3 regions of the Brevibacillus sp. IT-7CA2 genome follow, and region 2 is predicted to be linked to each of the others. Evidence: riboswitches for the same ligand, from Rfam matches in the RefSeq annotation. Region 2 holds a riboswitch; each other region holds the start of a gene.
The links. A riboswitch is a leader RNA that binds a small molecule or an ion and turns the genes downstream of it on or off. The one in region 2 is predicted to bind cyclic di-GMP.
Positions count from the first base shown of each region.

Region 1: linked by a shared signal. The riboswitch ahead of ACM6JA_RS24775 (aldehyde dehydrogenase family protein) and the one ahead of ACM6JA_RS16910 (GNAT family N-acetyltransferase) in region 2 are both predicted to bind cyclic di-GMP.
Region 3: linked by a shared signal. The riboswitch ahead of ACM6JA_RS30640 (methyl-accepting chemotaxis protein) and the one ahead of ACM6JA_RS16910 (GNAT family N-acetyltransferase) in region 2 are both predicted to bind cyclic di-GMP.

Region 1 covers NZ_CATKQT010000051.1:263,160-269,834, reverse strand. The annotation lists gene ACM6JA_RS24805 (Lrp/AsnC family transcriptional regulator) at 1-248, shown strand, start outside; gene ACM6JA_RS24800 (LysE family translocator) at 254-892, shown strand; gene ACM6JA_RS24795 (hypothetical protein) at 1,045-1,290, shown strand; gene ACM6JA_RS24790 (RsmB/NOP family class I SAM-dependent RNA methyltransferase) at 1,368-2,780, opposite strand; gene ACM6JA_RS24785 (hypothetical protein) at 2,866-3,621, shown strand; gene ACM6JA_RS24780 (methyl-accepting chemotaxis protein) at 3,646-4,590, shown strand; cyclic di-GMP riboswitch class I at 4,768-4,853, shown strand; gene ACM6JA_RS24775 (aldehyde dehydrogenase family protein) at 4,939-6,396, shown strand; gene ACM6JA_RS24770 (methyl-accepting chemotaxis protein) at 6,427-6,675, shown strand, end outside.
Region 2 covers NZ_CATKQT010000033.1:70,128-76,802, forward strand. The annotation lists gene ACM6JA_RS16900 (alpha/beta hydrolase) at 1-4, opposite strand, end outside; gene ACM6JA_RS16905 (methyl-accepting chemotaxis protein) at 126-1,616, opposite strand; gene ACM6JA_RS16910 (GNAT family N-acetyltransferase) at 1,609-2,163, opposite strand; cyclic di-GMP riboswitch class I at 2,358-2,441, opposite strand; gene ACM6JA_RS16915 (peroxiredoxin-like family protein) at 2,613-3,275, opposite strand; gene ACM6JA_RS16920 (Crp/Fnr family transcriptional regulator) at 3,360-4,037, opposite strand; gene ACM6JA_RS16925 (DNA alkylation repair protein) at 4,037-4,876, opposite strand; gene ACM6JA_RS16930 (hypothetical protein) at 5,010-5,195, shown strand; gene ACM6JA_RS16935 (DNA alkylation repair protein) at 5,320-6,027, shown strand; gene ACM6JA_RS16940 (amino acid ABC transporter substrate-binding protein) at 6,189-6,675, shown strand, end outside.
Region 3 covers NZ_CATKQT010000055.1:139,688-146,362, forward strand. The annotation lists gene ACM6JA_RS30620 (TRAP transporter small permease) at 1-84, shown strand, start outside; gene ACM6JA_RS30625 (TRAP transporter large permease) at 92-1,366, shown strand; gene ACM6JA_RS30630 (FAD-binding oxidoreductase) at 1,383-2,747, shown strand; gene ACM6JA_RS30635 (formate--tetrahydrofolate ligase) at 2,895-4,523, shown strand; cyclic di-GMP riboswitch class I at 4,662-4,762, shown strand; gene ACM6JA_RS30640 (methyl-accepting chemotaxis protein) at 4,835-6,675, shown strand, end outside.

The DNA of each region.
Region 1 (6,675 bases), on a different contig from region 2:
TGATTGCGTTTGTGATGGTGCAAATCGAGAAAACGGAGCATATTGCTGGCTTCCGCGAAACGGTCTTGCAGGCAGACTGTGTGCTGGAATGCCATCATATTGCGGGAGCTTACGATTATGTATTGAAGATTGCCGTAAAAGGGACGGCCGATCTGGAACGATTCATCTCTGAAACATTGAAGCAAGTAGAAGGTGTAAGCAAGACGAATACGATGATCGTCCTGTCTTCCATGAAAGAGGAGATGTGAACCTCGTGGCGATCTGGAACGGTCTATTATTTGGGATGATGCTCCAGCTATCCGTTGGTCCGGTTTGTCTGGCGGTGTTGCATCGCTCGATGACTCGGCGATTGCGGGATGCATTCATGATGGTACTGGGAGTTGCACTCGCAGATGCGGTTTATATGGTGGGGGCGATCGGGGGACTGTCGCTGCTGTTACAAATCCATTGGGTCAAACAGATGGTTTTGATTATGGGAGCCCTGATTTTGACTTGGTTTGGGATTCAAACCTTGCGTGCCATAAAAGGCAGAGGAGAACATGAACAAGCACCAGTCCAGCATGCACCATCGGGTCGAAGCAGCTTTTGGCACGGCGTGCTTCTGACACTCGCGAATCCTCTGACCGTTCTGTTTTGGGCGGGAGTATTTGGCTCACTATTGGCATCTGGCACTTTTGTTCATTCAACAGAGTTGTTCTTGTTTGCGACAGGCTGTCTGTTATCGACTTTATTGTTCCTGGGGCTGGTAGCTTTGTTGGCCGCGTATTTGGCTCGATTTTTTCGCCCGGGATGGCTCAACATTTTTCATGGGCTCAGTGGTATTTTTCTGATTGGGTTTGCGATTGTCCTTTACGCAAAAAGCGGTTTGATGCCGCCATACTGGCCTTTTTAAAGGAGTTCGGAATGATTGCATCGAATTTTAATAGCATACAGGAATTGCGATAGAAAATAGTGTTTTCCTCCCATGTGATTTGGGTAATAGATAGGAAGATAGAACCCTTTCTTGTAAAAGTACAATAGTACAGGGTGTGAGGAGAACCAGTGATGACGACGGATACGTGCTTGAAATGCGGCAGTCCGATGGGCCGGGGAGAGTACAGTTGCCAGGTTTGCGGAGAAAACGAAATACAAGACTACCAGATGATTCGCAATTACGTGAGAACTTATCCGAATTCGAATGCGATGCAAATTGCCAACGCAACAGGTATATCTGTTTCAAAAATATTGCGTTATATTAGAAATGGCTCTTTGACCGTAGTAGACAATCCGTCCCACAGAGGGCGATCATAAGAAAAAGAGAAAAGCCCACAAGCACTCACGAATGCATTCGTGTAGCTTTGTGAGCTTTTTTTATTTTTGATGTAAATCTACAGCCAGCGTAGACCCTTTGGATAATGATTTTTGAGTTGCCCCTCAGATTGCTTGCCCCAACCGATGGAGAATCCATCTACCGTAACCAGCGTCCAGCCGCTTTCACCGTCACGCGTGAGCGCTTCTCCTTTTAAGTACCGCAACATTTCAGGATCTTCTGCGCCATATGAAGCGACACGGGCTGCCTCCGCAGAGGAGAGGGCGAGTGCCAAGGCGTGTGCAGGTTCAAATCTGTTCTTTTTTACAGTTCCTAGGTGCAGACCGACGCGCGCGACCTTTAGCTTGTCCCAATCGAGCTCAGGAGCAGGTGAGTAGTAGAGCTGCTCGCCAAACAAAAGAAAAGCTGATTCATCATCGAATGGTTTGGAGAGCGTCGGGAGTGCTTCGTCCGCGAACGTACGCCAGGCTGCCAGAGCTTCTTTTCGACCTGCCGGAGCAGATTTTGCCGCACGCTTTTCTTTCCGTTTCCCGGAAGGTTCATGAACTTCTGCGGTCTCACTCTTTTGCAGTTTGGCGAGGTAATGACCTTCTCCCTGTAGACGATGCGGCCACAATCTGGCTGTCTGGGTGAGCTGCTCGTTTTGTGGCGACGCCCATTCTGGTTGACCAGCAGAAAAGCAATCTGCATGCGGCAGCGGGACGATCTCAAATTCCGGGTGACTTCCCAGGAAGTTAACCAGTGACTGCTCATTTTCTAACGGAGCAAATGTGCAGGTGGAGTAGACCAATGTCCCGCCTGGCTTCAGCATCGCAGCGGCCGCCTCGAGAATATCGCCTTGCATGACATGGCACTCGGTTACTTTTGCAGGGCTCCAGTCTTCGATTGCTTCGGGGAGCTTGCGGAACATTCCTTCGCCAGAGCATGGAGCGTCTACTAAAATTCGGTCAAAAAACTGGGGGAATCGCTCCTGTAAGCGTTCAGGCGTTTCATTGGTCACGACGGCATTGGTCACGCCGCAGCGCTCCAGATTTTCTGACAAGGCTTTTGCGCGAACAGGATGGATTTCGTTTGCCACGAGCATTCCTTGTCCACGCAAAAACGCTGCAAGCTGCGTCGATTTCCCCCCTGGCGCTGCACACAAGTCGAGGATTCGCTCACCAGGTTGTGCACCGAGTGCTTCGGCAGCGGACATCGCGCTTGGCTCCTGCAAGTAGTACATGCCAGCGGAGTGAAAAGGATGCTTGCCGGGCCGATCTGGCTCTTTGTAGCGAAAACCGTTTTCGCACCAAGGGACTGTTTCCAGAGCAAACGGCGAGATATTTAAAAAATCGTCACGACCCACCTTCAACGGATTGACCCGCAAGCCGTGTGTCACAGGCTGATTATACGAGGAAACGAAGGCCTCATAGTCGTGTCCGAGCAAGGTTTTCATGCGCTCGGTAAATGATGTTGGTAAATTTTTTGTCATAACAGCCTCCGATGTCAGATTTTGGCCCCATGTGAAAGGAAAAGATAGAATCATGGCGAATCATAGAGAATGAGGTGAGAGCATTATGGAAGGATCCCGTGCAAAACGCTACCGCTCCCGGCGGAGGAATGACTCGGAAGTAAGCCGGTTTTGGATCATGGGGTTGCTGTTCTCACTGCTGGTGCTCGCTTTTGAATTCTTTATCGAAATACCCGCCGACGCAGATTGGCTAATCGATATGGAGATGGCTTTGTTTTCTGCCAGCTTTACGTTACTTGCCTTTTATCTGCTCGGACTTACCTTTGCCTTTTCTCGCCACCAAAAGGCAGGGAAGATCAATCACCAAATCATCATCTATGTATGGTTGGGTGCGATCTTGTTTCACTTGTTCCTGCTCATCAGCAATTTGTCCAATCAGCATGTGTACAAAGCAGGGATCATTCTATTTTTAGGACCATTGTTTTTAACTGTCTACCATTTTATCACGTACTTGGCAGCTTTGCGTGAGGAGCGTGAGGAGCAGGAGGCAGCTACGACAGCTACGCTTGAGCGTACGGCCTACCAGATGATTCTGGAGGGTGGGCGTGTATACAGCGAGCTCAGTCGCCTGAAAACAGAATATCCAGAAGTGGAGCAAATGCTTCGTGCCAACGATTTTCACGATAAACTGGAGCGCTATGCTTTGGAAATGCAGCAGTATTTGCAGGCGAAGCATTTTGAGCGTAAAGACGTGGAGCTCTTGGAGGGTCACTATTATTTCTTGGAAAACTTGCTGAGCTTGGCGAAACAACATCCGGGAATAATCGAGTCCCGCGTATATAGCCGCCGAGGTGACAATTGATGGGTACAAAGGAGAGAGAAGCGGATGTTTTGGAAAAAAGACAAAGGCCTAGCAGAAAAAGAGACAGCAGCGACGACAGTGGCAACTCCCACAACCACAATGGCAGGCCACCAAGACGCTTGGAAACATGAGCTTCGCGGTATTTACGAACAGATGGGTGCGATTCTCACTTCGAACCAAGCGATGAACGCCGAATCAGAGCAAACGGTGCGATTGGTGACGAGGATGAAGCGTGTCGTAGATAATATCCAGGTCATTAACGAGCGGGATGATGAATCTGCGAGCCAACTGTCGGATCGAGGAGAGCGCTTGACGGACATCTGTAAACAATCGGTAGCGCGTGCAGATGAAGGTAAGAAGGCGATGACGGACGTTGTGGAAGTCATGAGCCTGCTCGACAAAGAATCGGTCCATACGTCCAAGTCCATGAGCCGCTTGGAAGAGCGCTCTTCGGAAATTACGAGCATCGTCAAGGTGATCAGTGACATTGCCAATCAGACCAACCTTCTCGCTTTGAATGCAGCGATAGAAGCGGCACGTGCGGGTGAACAGGGCCGAGGCTTTGCTGTAGTAGCAGATGAAGTACGCAAGCTGGCCGAGATGACAGCGAACTCGACCAAGACGATTGCAGAATTGATCGGCAAGATTCAGGAAGAAACAAAAGAAGCGTTGTCCAACAGTGAAAAAAGCAGCAGTGCGATCAAAAACGGACTTTCTACCAGCAAGGATGCTGCGGAGAAGACGGATCAGATCGTGAACGCTTTCCAGGCACTGAACGTCGAAGTGTCAGGTGTGATGGAAATCATCGCGCACCAAAAGCGATTTGCTGACGATGTGTCCCAACAGGTAAGTGATGCGAAGGGCTTGCTGGAAGAGCTGAATGAAGGCTTGACCAAGCATGTGAGGGACGCCAACGCGGTAGAGCAAATGCTCGCGACGAGCGTAAAGGATGTCAAAAAGATATTGTGATCATAAGGAAGAAGAACCAGGAGTCCGTATCCCAAGAGATGCGGATTTTTTGGTATTTGTTCAATTTGGTTCACTAAAATTTTACATATTTCTGTTTGACTATTAGGAATAGAGTACTATAATCAAAGTAAGATTCTCCATAACTTTCCTTTTTTCGACAAAATCATATCAGCATTCGCTATGAATGGGCAAACCCACTGAAAATTGGGGACGCAAAGCCACGGGCCTAATGTACACGTTACGATGGCAGCCGGGTTGCCGACTAGCAGTGTATTTTGCTGTTTTAGTTTTACGGCTCCTTTCATGCGAAGGGGGCCTATTTACTTTACAAAAGGGAGAGGTTAAAGCATGTCAATCCTTCAAACACTGGACAAGCAGTACATCAATGGGGAGTGGCGCGACGGACTTGGCGCGAAGACATTGCAAGATATCAACCCTTACAACGGGGAAGTCATCGCAGAATTCAAAATGGCAAATTTGGAGGATATCGACGCGGCTTACAAAGCGGCAGCCGACGCGAAAAAAGAGTGGGATGAAGTGAATGCCTATACCAAATCCCGAATGTTGGAGCGTGCTGTTCACTATATCGAAGAGAATGAAGAAGAAATCATTCAGATCATCATTCGTGAATTGGGTGGAACCCGACTGAAGGCATTTTTTGAGATCGGGCTTGTGAAGGATATTATTCGCGAGGCGGCTACGTTCCCGGTACGCATGGAAGGAAAAATTCTTCCTTCTCCCGTAGACGGAAAAGAAAATCGATTGTATCGGATTCCCGCAGGAGTTGTTGGTGTCATCAGTCCGTTCAACTTCCCGTTCTATCTGTCGATGAAGTCCGTAGCGCCAGCTCTTGGCGCGGGCAACGGCGTCGTCCTCAAACCGCATGAGCACACGCCAATCACGGGTGGTACTCTCATCGCGAAAATTTTTGAAGAAGTAGGTTTGCCAAAAGGCTTGATCAACGTCGTTGTGACGGATATTGCTGAAATTGGCGATGGTTTTGTCTCCCACCCGATTCCGCGCATCCTTTCGTTTACAGGCTCTAGCCAAGTAGGAAGCCATATTGCGCAAGTGGCAGCGAAGCATTTCAAAAAGGCGATTTTGGAGCTGGGCGGCAATAGTGCACTGATTGTTTTGGAGGATGCGGATCTCCAGTATGCCGTCAATGCAGCGGTATTCAGCCGCTTTACCCACCAAGGTCAGATTTGCATGTCGGCTAACCGGGTTCTGGTTCACCAAGATGTATACGATAAATTCCTCGATCTGTATGTGGAAAAAGTATCTGGACTCAAGGTTGGCGACCCAAATGATCCTGACACAGTAATCGGTCCGTTGATCAATCAACGGCAAGTCACCAACCTGATGGCAACGATCGATGAGGCGATACGCGAAGGGGCCGTTCCTGCACTGAAAGGGGAAGTAAAAGGCAACGTTGTCGAGCCGATCGTTTTGACAGGAGTGACCACAGACATGTCGATTGCATCCAAAGAGCTGTTTGGTCCGGCTGTTTGCATCATGTCGTTTGCTTCCGAGGAAGAAGCGATTCGCATGGCGAACGAGACACCATTTGGATTGTCCGGGGCGATTCATACACGCGATCTGGAGAGAGGTGCCCAGATGGCCAAACGAATTGAGACTGGTATGATTCACATCAACGATGGAACGATCAATGACGAACCAATCGTGGCGTTTGGCGGTGAAAAGCACTCCGGGTTGGGACGTTTGAATGGTCAATGGAGTTTAGAAGAGTTCACTACGCTGAAATGGATTTCGGTTCAACACAAAAAGCGCCAATTTCCGTACTAATGCCAGCAAAATATAGAGGTGAAGAGGGTCATGCACGGTTACGTAGAATGGAACGAAACAGAAGCTTTCGAAAAGGGGAAAAACGCAGAACTGCTCGAGGCGTTCATCAAGGTTGCCCCTTATTTAAATGATTTACTCACCGATGACATTACCATTGGGGTCTACGACACGGAAAAGCTATTGCGTAATGTGCCTGCCCAAACATTTGCGCTGCAAGTCAAGCCAGGTGATCCACTCCAGGAAGGAGATGTGATCACCAACGCGATTCGTAAAAACACC
Region 2 (6,675 bases):
CCATCAATGATGTGCCTCCTTTCATTGTATAAGAGCGTAACTATCAGAATATTTACATTATATATCTGTTCGGTTACAAAACGAGAAAAGAAAACAACCGCCCATGAGAGGCGGTTGCAGGAATGCTACATATGGAGACCACGCATCTGTTGTTCGATTTTCTCAAAGCCGCCAGAAACCTTAACGACTTCGTCTTTTTGCTCAGAAACGAGAACAAGCACTTCTTCCAGGCTTTCTTTGTTCTTGTCGGTAATATCTGCGTTGACTTCTACTTTTGCGCCGACTTCCTGAATCATGCTGTGCACATGGATGATGAACTCTTGCAGGTTTTTCGTTTTATCCGCAAAGTTTTGCATGTAGTTGTCTACATTGGTGAACATTTCTTGTACTTCGAGGATGCCCTCGCTATTTTTCTCAAAAGAAGTCTGTGACTCGGAAATCATATCCGATACGAGCTTCATTTTTTCGCGAATGGTCATGAGCAGACTCGAGATCGACTCAGAGGATAGCTTGGAGGATTCAGCCAGCTTGCGTACTTCATCTGCTACGACAGCAAATCCTCGGCCGTGTTCGCCTGCGCGAGACGCTTCAATCGTGGCATTGAGTGCCAACAGATTGGTTTGTGCAGAAATCTCGGAAATGGTTTGAATGATTTTCCCAATTGATTCGGTTTCTTTATTGAGCTCTTGAATCAGCTGGTTCGTACCTTGGATGTCCGTGATGAATCGTTCAAAGTCATTGCCGATGTTGCCAATGCGTTTGCCGCTCTCGCTAGTGGCTTCTTTGGTCGATTCTACGTACTCATGCATCTCTGTAACAGAGCGAGTCATATCCTCAACTTGCAGATTCGTCGAGCTCATTTCCCGACGCAGCTCGTCCGTATTGCTGGTCTGGACCGTAAAGGACTCCATAATGTCTTGCAGGGAAGCGACGGTTTCGACTGCGCGAACATTCACACCGTCCGTCACCTGGTTCAAATTCTCTTGATAGTCTTGCATAGAGGTAAGTGATTCATTGATCTGATCCAGAACACGTTGCAACGATTCCTTCGAGGCAATCGCTTCTTGCTTTTGTTGCTCACTTTCCTCTTGCAGCTTGTTATTGAATACAGCATGCATCATGCTCGTGACTGAGACGAAGCAGAAGGTAAGCAGGAAGTACATCAGATCAATATTATTAGTCGAATGGAAAATCGTTTCTCTCTGTGTCAGGAAGTAGTAAGAGACAATACCCAATGTCGATACAATCGTCAAAATATTGATGAGTCGGTCTTGATAAATCCCCATGACTGCTACAAAGAACATAATGGTCATGATATTGATCATATGCGGGTCCAGTCCAACTACGATGAACATGAAGATCCCGATTACGGCGAAGTTGAAAAACTTCATGAAGGGCGCTGCTTTTTCACGGAAGCGCGGGCGATTGGAGATGTAAGTAAAAGGTGCCAGCACGCCATACAAAATACCCAGTATCGTGAAAACGAATGTGTACGATACGCCTAGAAAGAGGTTTAAGACCTGAACAATCGTAATAATACTTGCGAATACGATTACGACCCAATTGTTTCTTCTTCTCAATAAATCAATGTTATCCATGTTGTCCATGTTACCCACCTACCTCGACTTTTACTTGGTTGGATGACGACGAATTGTACCAGGAATATTTCGGATCGTGCTTATTGTCATAGACATCTTTTAGATGAAAGAGGGTCGGAATGGCATCGGCCCCTTTGTAAAAGATGATATCTTTGGTCTGAGTCGCTTTTACTTGATACTTCTTGTTAATGAACGAAAAAAAAGTCGGATCTGCTACCCCAATTGCGTGGGTATAACCATGCTTTTCAGCGTAATCTATCATCAAGCAAATTCCCTTTGCCCCTAGTTGTCCGCGGTATTTCGGCAAAACAGCGAGACTGTCTACCTCCATTACTTTCATATCTTCTGTAATAACATCCTGAAAAAGTGATTTCATATAAGCACTTGATTTGGAAAAGGGCGTCATTTCAAATGTTCCACCTGCTTCACCATCTTCGGCAATTAAGAGGAACTGAGCCGAGCCTTCTTTCGCGTACTCCATCTCGAAGCCCATGCTTGTCCATACTGTTTCTTTGATTTCATGAAATTTTGCTAACTCTTGTACCGTTTCTACTTGTTTGTACATAACTTGTCCACTCCATCATTTTCTCTGATTGAACCATGTTGTGTATGTTTGACGTCTCAAAAGTTATGTTTTTCCATCCGTTACGAAAATGAAAGTGCTTTCATCCTCCTTTCAAAAATGTAAACACAAAAAAAGGCCGTTCCATCGAAATGGAACAACCGAAGCTACCAACATCGAATAAATAGTCTCAAGATGATGGCAACCCGGCTATCATGGTCAAAGACTGTAGACCCGTGGTTTTGCGTCGCCACCTTTCGATGACTTTGCCTTTTGCATTTTTTAGCAAAATTTGTAAAAAGGTGTCGAATTTTGCTAGATATAATCATGCAAAATATAAGCCAAAAGATATAGCTTTGTCAAGTTTTGGTAGGGAAAAGAAACTAATTGTTCATAAAGCATAGACGTACAAAAAACCAGTTATGGTATCAACTGGTTCTTCATTATAGGCGTTAGGTTAGGGTACGCAGAATGTCTAAAACTTCGGTTGGCTCCATTCGCTTTTTGTAATCTGGATCTAAACATGCTAACCGGATTACGCACTGGTTGTCGAGGATATAAGTAGCCGGAATGGGGAGCGTCCAAGAATCGTCACTATTAAAATGCTTGAGATCAATATCCAATGATCGGTAGGTATCCTGTAAATAATCAGGCAGTCTGAATCTGAGTTGATATTTTTCTGCTACATGGTTATTGGTATCGCATAACACGGGAAAGCTCAGTCCGGTTTTCTCTTGCATAGTAAGAGAGTATGCAGGAGATTGTGGACTAATGGCAAACAATTGGGCACCCAGAGAGGTTATCGTATCGATCTGTTTTTGGTATGCTTGCAGCTCCAAATTGCAGTAGGGGCACCATGATCCACGAAAAAACGTGAGGACGATGGGACCTTTTACGATTTCTTCCGACAAGGTAATGGTCTTGCCAGTGTGATCGTTCAATGTGAAATCATGCGCAATCGAACCAATCGGCAAGCCCTTTGCGTGTCCAGAGGTCCTCAGCTCCTCGATTGATCTTGTAAATGAATCTGTTACTTCACGAGTGAGGAAGTCTGCTATTTGAATGGTTGTATAATCTAGCTCTTCGCGCAGGCTCTGAAAATGTGGTTTATCCATATGTCGTTCCCCTCTTTTTCGAAAGAATAGTAGAAGCCATAGCTTTACGATATCTTTCTTTTGAAGGGAAAGATGTAAACTGGATTACATCTTCTTTAAAATGTTGTCCCGATGAATGGAAATGGTTTTAAAGCCTGTTTGAATCAGTTCTTCTCTTGCTAAAGCACGTAATGCTACCGTCACAGCTTCCCTGGATGCCCCGACAAAATGGGCGAGCTCTTGATGGGAAAGAGGTAACTCAATTTGTTGAAACGCAGAACTGTTAGGATTGCCAAATTGGTCGGCAAGCCTTACTAACGTGGAAATAATGCGATCTTGTAAAGGGAGAAGGGCAAGATTTTCGGCTGCTTGGCTGATCGAAATCATTCTATCGCTAATGATCTTCATGATCTTCATCATCAGTTGCGGATGTTCGATTAAGTAGCTCTCAAATTTTGCTTTGCTCATTTTACAAATGAGGCAGTCTTCGATGGTTTCTATATACATCTCCCGTGTACCTAACGAGAGCAGATCCACTTCTCCAAACACATTGCCTTCTCCGAGGATATCAAATGTAAACTGCCGACCATCCCGATTTACTTTATATAAACGTACTTTCCCCTGTTTGATGAAGTAGAATCCCTCCGAAAAAGTTTCTGGTGTTTGAATGCACGTATTTATGGGGAAAGGGGTTAAGGAGGTTAATTGATCGATTAAGCGCAAACTTTCCTCGGATAATGAATTCAACAAATAAAATTGGGATAAATATGTGATTCGGTTCATCATTTCTGTTCGGTCTGGGTCTTCAGAATGGTTCTTTTCGCTTTGGTAACAATTCTTTTCGTTTCCTTTGTATCAGAGATTCTTAGCCACTCGTCACAAAGCTGTATCACCCAGTCTGGTTGTGATTTACTCGCATCGTTCAACCAATTCCCTACAGAATCTTGAACATATTTAGATGCATCTGACTTCACTGGCATGAGCAAAGGTAGGCAGAGAGCAGGATCATTTTTCAATGCGTCAATATGCTTACACCAGACACCTCGTGGGCGTGTGGCTTCTACCGCAAAGCGGCGAGTATTTTCGTCGGTATCAAGTACCCATTTGCTCAGGAGTTGAATGGAATGGTTCAGATCATGCACGAGAGAATCTCGAATCGCCATCCATGCGATCTCTCTCACTCCAAAATGATGATCTGCCGCGAATTTTCTTATTTGCCTTAGTTTTTCTTCGAGCGATAAGGTGTTGTCCAAGCCAATGATATAGGCACTCCAACAACGTACACTGTCTGACTTGTGGGTAGCCAACGATAGGAAAACGGGAGACGTAGCTGTGGGTTCACCCGATTTGTGTAAGATCGCAAGTAGTTCTAGTCCAATCAGACGGATAGCTTTCATTCCGCTCATAGATCCCGTTTCTTCTAATTGATCAACAAGTCGAGCGACATGCGCATCTAATTGAACATGAGGCAGAACGCTTCGTAATAGATGAATATGATCAACAGCCTGCCATTCAGTCAAATTGACGCTTTCTAATTCTCCAGTATGAAGGAGTGCTAATACATTTTCAGGGATGAGTGAGGCTTTAACTGCTCCTTTTCTCGTGTGTACCGAATTCGGCATTTTCAACAAACCCCTTTTCACTGAAATGATAGACATTCAAAACGGAATAGCTGCAACAAAAGTATACATAAAAATCACCCGTAACAAAAATTTTCCAACCAACCGATAACTAGAAGGAATAGGAGGGGATTTTATGAAGGAAGTAAAAGTGATTCAATTTTACTTTTCTGGTGGCGGTGAAACGATTAGCATCGAATCGACGGAACCGGAAGAGATCATTCAAATGGTCGCTAATCAAAGCAACGGATGGCTTCAATATGATGATGTTGTCATCAACGTCAGAAATGTTTCGTATATCAAAGTACGCAATCAGGCGTAAGGATAGGAAAAGGGCGTCAAGCTCCAATACGAAAAAGCTCTCCTTTGAATGAGGAGGGCTTTTTCGTGTTGGAGGTATCGCTGCTGGTTATCCTATTTAATAGAAGAAAAAGGAGGGTGGAAAGATGACGTTGGAAGAAATCATGCAGAAGCTCGAAGCGATGGGGACAGAGCAGACGAAAAAAACGTTGTTGCGGCATGGGGCGAAAGAGCCTTTGTTTGGTGTGCGAGTCGGCGATATGAAAAAGCTGGTCAAGGAGGTAAAGCGTGATCAGCAGCTCGTTCAGGCGCTGTACGATACGGGAAACTACGACGCCATGTACTTGGCTGGATTGACGGTTGACCCGAAGAGCATGACAAAAGAGCGGCTGCAGGCTTGGGTCAAGGAAGCGTCTTGGTACGCGCCCGCCGAATATACGGTTGCGAGTGTAGCCGCTGAGAGCCCTTTTGCTATGGAGTTGGCGAGGGAATGGATCGAGTCAAAAGAAGAGATGGTAGCCACATGTGGGTGGAATACGTATTCGAACTACTTGTCGATTACTCCCGATGAACGGCTAGATAAAGAAGAAATCAAGCGGCTCCTCATGAGAGTAAAGGAGACGATTCACCAGGAACAAAATCGCGTACGGTACACCATGAATCAATTCGTTATTTCAGTAGGAGCGTATGTACCGGAACTTCATCAGGAAGCGTTGGAAGTGGCAGCAGCGATTGGCAAAGTACATGTGGACGTCGGACAGACAGCGTGCAAGGTTCCGTTGGCTACGGAGTATATCAAAAAGATAGAGGAACGAGGGAGTGTCGGAAAAAAGAAAAAGACGTGCATCTGCTAGTCGGGCATTTTACTCATTCATTTGGCGTATATTTCTAAGGTGCTTTTGTTTACTAAAGTATCGACTATTCCTTGCTAATGTGCTATCATGATACCTTGTTAACGTATTACCACTTTATCAGAGTAAAATATAGAGTAGGAAAAACGAGGGGGATCATCACGATGAAGAAAATAGCATGGATGTCATTGTTATTGAGTGCGATGGTTTCGTTGGTAGTGGGCTGTTCCAGCGCAAAGACTGGCGCTGACGCGAACAAGCTGATTATCGGAATTGATGATAAGTTCGCACCAATGGGATTCCGGGATGAGAAAAATGAGCTAGTCGGTTTTGATATTGATTATGCGCGTGCAGCTGGCGAAAAGATGGGGAAACAAGTCGAGTTTCAACCTATCGATTGGAGTGCAAAAGAGTCTGAACTAAATAGCGGTCGTATCGACTTGATCTGGAATGGATATACGATTACGGATGAGAGAAAAGAGAAGGTTCTCTTTACCAAGCCTTATCTGAAAAACGCGCAAGTAGTTGTTACGATGGCAAATAGCAACTTGACCAAGCTGTCGGACTTGGCTGGTAAAGGAATTGGTTTGCAAAAGCTGTCTTCCGCAGCTGATGCTGTCAATGCAAGTGACATGAAAAATCAGGTCAAAT
Region 3 (6,675 bases), on a different contig from region 2:
TACATGGTGATTCCGATCAGCGGTGCCTTACTCATCATGAACGTGATCCATGTGACATGGAAAGACATTACCGGGAAGGAGTGACCAGATTGTGGGTACGATTTTGTTTGTAACACTGTTGGTGCTCCTGATCCTGAACGTACCGATTGGGGTGGCACTGGGGTTATCTGTCGTTGTCGTGTTTATGCTGGAGGGAAACATCCCTCTTCTGGTTGTCATTCAGAAAATGTTCAACGGGACAGATTCCTTCCCACTGATGGCGATCCCGTTCTTCCTCTTGGCAGGAAAGCTGATGGAAACAGGCGGAATCTCGGCTAGGCTGATTCGTTTTGCGAATACGATTGTCGGGAACCTGCCGGGAGGATTGGCTATCGTGGCGGTCATGGGTTGTACTTTTTTTGCAGCGATATCGGGTTCTTCTGCTGCGACAACGGCAGCCGTAGGGGGAATTTTGATCCCGCACATGGTCAAAAAAGGGTATAATGTCCGGTTTTCTGCGGCCTTGCATGCAACAGGCGGAACGATCGGTGTCATGATTCCTCCAAGCGTGCCAATGGTTTTGTACGGGGTAGCAGCGAGTGCCTCGATTAGCGACTTGTTTATTGCGGGGATCGGGCCGGGGATTCTCGTAGCGATCTCGCTGATCCTGTACTCGTATTGGATCAGTAAGAAAAACGGCTGGGGTGGTGGAGAGAAGCATACCCCAAAAGAGATATGGGAGGCATTCAAGGACTCCATTTTGGCGATCCTCATGCCGATCATTATCCTTGGCGGTATATACGGAGCCATCTTTACTCCGACAGAAGCAGCAGTGGTAGCCGTGATTTACGGTCTGGTTGTCGGTCTTTTCGTCTACCGGGAGATCAAGTGGAAGGACTTGGGGGAAATATTCGCGGGCTCTGCCAGCATGACCGCTGTCATCATGCTTATTATTGCGACCGCCAATGCATTTGGTTATCTGATGACGAGGGAAAACATCCCGCAGGAAATTGCGCAATTCATGCTGGGGATTACCGACAGCACGATCATCACGTTGCTCATTATTAACATCTTACTGCTCATTTTGGGGACGTTCATGGAAACGGCGGTTACGATCATTCTCCTGACGCCGATCCTGCTTCCGATCACGAATTCTTTGGGCATTGATCCGGTGCTATTCGGGGTGATCATGGTCGTCAACTCCGCTATCGGTATGCTGACTCCACCGGTTGGGATCAATTTGTTGGTAGCAGGAAATATTGCGAAGCTCCAGAATACGGAGATTGAGCGAGCGGTGATCCCGTTTTTGGTCATCATGATCGTCGACTTGATGCTCATCACCTACATTCCTGAAATCAGCTTATTCCTTGTCAACTTGAGCAAGTAACGGAGGGGGAACCAACGTGGATTACAAGCAAGCGTTAGTGGGATTGCTGGGGGAAGAACGAGTATCGACCAACCCCACTGTACTGGAGCACCACAGTCATGATGAGTCGTATCATACCCCGCATCTTCCGGATGTGGTCGTATTTCCGCAGACGGCAGAGGAAGTCAGTCAAATCATGAAGCTGGCCAACGAAAAGCGCATTGCGGTAACGCCGTTTGGCATGGGGACCAGTCTGGAAGGCCACGCGATTCCTTATGCGGGCGGAATTAGCATGGATTTTTCCTTGATGAACCAAGTGCTGGAGGTGCGACCGAAGGATTTCCTCGTGAGAGTCCAGCCCGGTGTGACGCGCACTCAGCTCAATAAAGAATTGAAAAAGCACGGTTTGTTTTTCTCCGTCGATCCTGGCGCGGACGCCACTCTGGGTGGGATGGCTGCTACAAACGCTAGCGGAACAACCTCTGTCCGCTATGGCGTGATGCGTGATCAGGTGCGCGATCTGGAAGTGGTGACGGCGGACGGACGTATAATCCGTACAGGGAGCATGACAGCCAAATCCTCCTCAGGCTACCATCTTACTGGGCTGTTTGTCGGGTCGGAGGGAACGCTTGGTGTATTCACAGAGCTGACCTTGCGTGTTTACGGTATCCCTGAGGCGACAACGGCGGCGCGTGCCAGCTTCCCTTCCGTGCAGGATGCCGTCGATACCGTCGTGGATATTCTCGGAGCGGGTATTCAAGTAGCGCGAATCGAGCTGGTTGATGAACGTTCTATCCAACAAGTGAATCTGTACAAAGAAACGAGCTACCCGGAAGCACCGACGCTGTTTATCGAGTTCCACGGCAGTGAACAAGGGCTCGCGTATGATATCGACTTTGCGCAGAACATCGCCGATGGACATGGCTGCACGCAGTTTCTTTTTGAAACAGATTCGAAGGCGCGGACGCAGCTCTGGGATGCTCGTCATAACCTGGCGTATGCCTTCCTACACAAATCACCTGGGAAAAAGCTGATGGTGACAGATGTTTGCTTGCCGATTTCCGAGCTGGCAGGAGCAGTTGTGGACGCACGGCAAGCCATTGATCGCGCTGGGCTGGATGGAGCGATTGCAGGGCATGTCGGGGATGGGAACTATCACGCTATCCTGATGATCGACCTGAATGACCCCGAAGAAGTGGCGCGTGCTGAGGAAGTAAATGCCCATCTGGTGGAATACGCATTGAGTCGGGGAGGAACCTGCACCGGAGAACATGGTGTGGGTGTCGGGAAAATCAAATACCAGCGCAAGGAACACGGAGAAGCACTGGATGTCATGCAAGCTATGAGACAAGTGATGGACCCGAACGGCATTTTGAATCCGGGAAAAATTTTCGGGAAATAACAGAGAGCCTACATTCTGAACGTTTGTCGGAATGTGGGCTTTTTCTTTTGCGTAATGTGTCGAAGAGGAGAGGAGAAAAAGGAAAAATGCAGAATGTAGAAGATTGGAAACTGGTGCATTACATTCTGGTGTGGCAGGGAGGCAAGCATGAAGTCTATTGTTGAAATTGCCAAGATTGCAGGTATCGAAGAACAGCATTTGGAGCTATACGGAAAGTATAAGGCCAAACTATCAGATGAGCTATGGGAGCAAGTGAAGGATCGCCCTGATGGCAAACTGATTCTTGTTACAGCGATGAACCCAAACCCGGCGGGAGCAGGCAAGACGCTCACGACGATTGGTCTGTCACAAGCATTAAATTTTCTCGGGAAGAAAACAATGGCAGCGCTTCGCGAGCCGTCCTTGGGTCCTTGCATGGGGATCAAAGGAGGAGCAACTGGAAGTGGCCAAGCACAAATTCTCCCGGCTGATGAAATTAACCTGCATTTTACAGGGGACATTCATGCGATTACAGCTGCACATAACTTGTTGGCAGCGATGATCGACAATCATATTTTCCATGGGAATGCGCGTGGGCTCAATCCAAAGAAAATCGTCTGGAAACGGGCAATGGACATGAACGACCGCGCACTGCGTAACATCGTTGTTGGTCTGGGTGACGGAAATGGAATGACGCGTGAGGATGGCTTCATGATTACGACCGCGTCGGAAATCATGGCGATTTTATGTTTGAGTGAGAATCTAGCAGACTTGCGCGAGCGGTTGAACCATATCATTATTGGCTACGATTTCGATGATCAGCCAGTACGGGCAGAAGAAATCAACGCGGTCGATGCGATGTGCGTTCTCTTGAAGGAAGCGATCAAGCCCAATCTCGTACAGACAATCGAGGGAACTCCGGTCATTATTCACGGTGGACCTTTTGCCAATATCGCGCATGGGTGCAGCAGCGTGATCGGAACCAAGATGGCCTTGAAGCTGGCGGATTACGTCGTAACAGAGGCGGGCTTTGGTGCGGATCTGGGAGCGGAGAAGTTCTTTGACATCAAGTGTAGAAAAGCAGGTCTGACTCCATCGGCTGCTGTCGTGGTCATTACGGTTCGTTCGTTGAAATACAACGGCGGGGTAAAAGTACCTGACCTCGCAGTGGAGAACTTGTCTGCTCTGGAAAAAGGCTTCGAAAACGTCAAGCGCCATCTGGAAAACCTGCAGAAGTTCGGTGTGCCAGCAGTGGTGGCTATCAATCATTTTGCGACGGATACCCAGGCAGAGGTCGATGCCGTAATTGCGCTGTGCCAAGCGGCCGGAGCCGAAGCGGCGCTGTCCAAAGTGTGGGCAGAAGGAGGAGCAGGCGGTGTCGAGTTGGCTGAAAAAGTGACTCGTGCAGCAGGGCAGCCTTCGTCCTTCCGATTCTTGTATGAGGAAGACCTCAGCATTAAAGACAAGATTGAGACAGTCGTGAAAGAAGTATACCGTGGATCAGGGGTTGTCTTTTCGCCGCTTGCATTGAAAACGATGCAAAAGGTAGAAGAAATGGGCATGTCCCATCTGCCTGTGTGCATGGCGAAAACACCGTACTCCTTTACTGATCGCGCTGATCTGTTGGGGGCACCTGTTGACTTCACGATCCAAGTGAGTGAAGTGCGCATATCAGCAGGAGCTGGTTTTATCGTCGCACTGACCGGTAGCTTGGTTACGATGCCAGGCCTCCCGAAAAAGCCAGCTGCGGAATCGTTATATGTAGACGAGGATGGGCAAGTGATCGGATTAAGCTAATCAAAAAAGTTTGACAAAAAGCTGACAACTGTAAAAGGTTGTCAGCTTTTTTTCCATTTTGAGGTTTATTGGCGGAAAGTTATGGGAAATGAAAGGTGAGATTGAAAAAATGTGGACTTTAATTGAAAAAACAACAAAGAATGACAAAGGCAAACCTGCTGAAAGGCAGGGACGCAAAGCCACGGGTCTAAGGTCGGAAGTCAAATGACTTTCGCAGCTAGGACAGCCGGGTTGCCATACCGTAGTCATGACGGACTGTCGGTGGGCAGTCTTTTTTTTGTTGAAAAAAGAGAAGGGAGAAGTGATTCGGTATGAAAAATAGTTTGAAGAATAAGCTAATTATCGTTTTGTGCCTGCTGTTGGTTATTAGTTTGGGTACGGTTTGCGGTGCAAGCTATTGGAGTGCTTCCAATCTTTTAGCAGACAGTCTGGACAAAGAAGCTGAGTTGTCAGCTAGCAATCTCTCGATTCGTATCGATGGTTTCTTTCAAGAAAAAATTGAGATTGTAAGTACGATCGGAGGGTTGATGTCGGCTGATCAAAATGTCGAATACGACCTGAAACTCATTCAAGAAGCCCAAAAGAAAAACCCCGAGTTTGAGACGTTCTTCTTTTCGCATGACTTAAGCGGTAAGAAAGTGATCAATTTCATGGGAGAAGTGACCGACATCTCGGATCGTCCGCATATTAAGGAAGCTAGTAAAGGGGAAGGGAAGGTTGTTGTCTCCGAGCCAGTCATTTCGAAGCGGACAGGGAATAACATCGTGACCCTTGTCGTTCCATTGATGAAGGACAATCGTCAATACGGTTATATCGGTTCTACTATTCCTATCAATGAAATCCAAAAAAAGGTGTCCGAAGAGAAATTTGGCCAATTTGGTTACGCCTTTTTAGTAAGCAAAACAGGAACATTTATTTATCATCCGAATAGCGAGTACATTCTGAAGGAATCGATTCTCGACATGGGTATTCTTGAGCTTCAGACTGCTTTTGAAGATATCAGGCAAGGGAATCATGGAATCGCCCAATATAAATACGAGAATACAGAGCGATTTGCTTCCTATTCTCCTACCAGTTTGAACTGGGGCGTATACATCACTGCACCCGTAGCGGAGCTGCATGCACCTGTCGATCAACTGTCAGCCCGATTGATGGTTATTTCCCTCATCGTATTGGTGATTGGGGTTGTCCTCGTTTATTTCTTGGCTGTACGCATGGTGAAACCAATTGAGCGTCTGAATCACGCAGTAAATGTAGTGGCGCAGGGGAACCTGAAAGAGACCGTAACGGTTGATGGAAAAGATGAGATTGCAGTTCTGTCACGTGACTTTAACCAGACGGTATCGCACTTGAAAAATTTGATCGAAGACGTAACTCTGTCGTCTGATCAAGTACAGCGGTTTAGTCAGGAAGTATCCGAAGGCATTAAACAAGCGACGGAAAACATCAACCAAATCGGCTTGTCTATTGCACAGATTTCTGAGGGAGCAGAGGCGCAGGCCACCAGCTCGCAGGATGTTGCATTGTCTATGAATGACATGGCAGCAGGCATCGTGAAAATCGCGGAGACGTCTGCACATGTTTCAGAGGCTGCCCAGATAGCAACAGAGCAGGCAGAACAAGGAACTGCTGTGGTAGAGCAGGCAGTTCGCCAGATGGGAAGCATTGGCGAGGGAACATCGAAGGCGACAGTAGCCATCGAGCAGCTCAACAATCGTTCCAAAGAAATCGAAGGCATTCTCGATACGATCAGTCAGTTGACCTCGCAAATCAATTTGCTTGCCTTGAACGCTTCGATTGAGGCAGCACGTGCCGGCGAGCATGGACGTGGGTTTGCTGTCGTTGCCGGAGAGGTGAAAAAACTGGCGAACCAATCCGAAGAATCCGCATCCAAAATTGCGATGCTGATCGGGGAAATCCAGCAGGATACGCATCATGCGGTAGAGGTCATGACCGCGGGCAACCAAAACGCACAGCAAGGTATTCAACTGGTCGAAGAGGTTCGCGAAATCTTCGGGCATATTTTGGAATCTTCTCGTAACGTTGCCGCGCACATTTTGGAAGTATCCGCAGCATCTGAACAAATGTCAGCAGGCTCCCAACAGGTGAGTGCTTCTGTAGATGAAATGCATAGCATTGCAAAACATGCTTC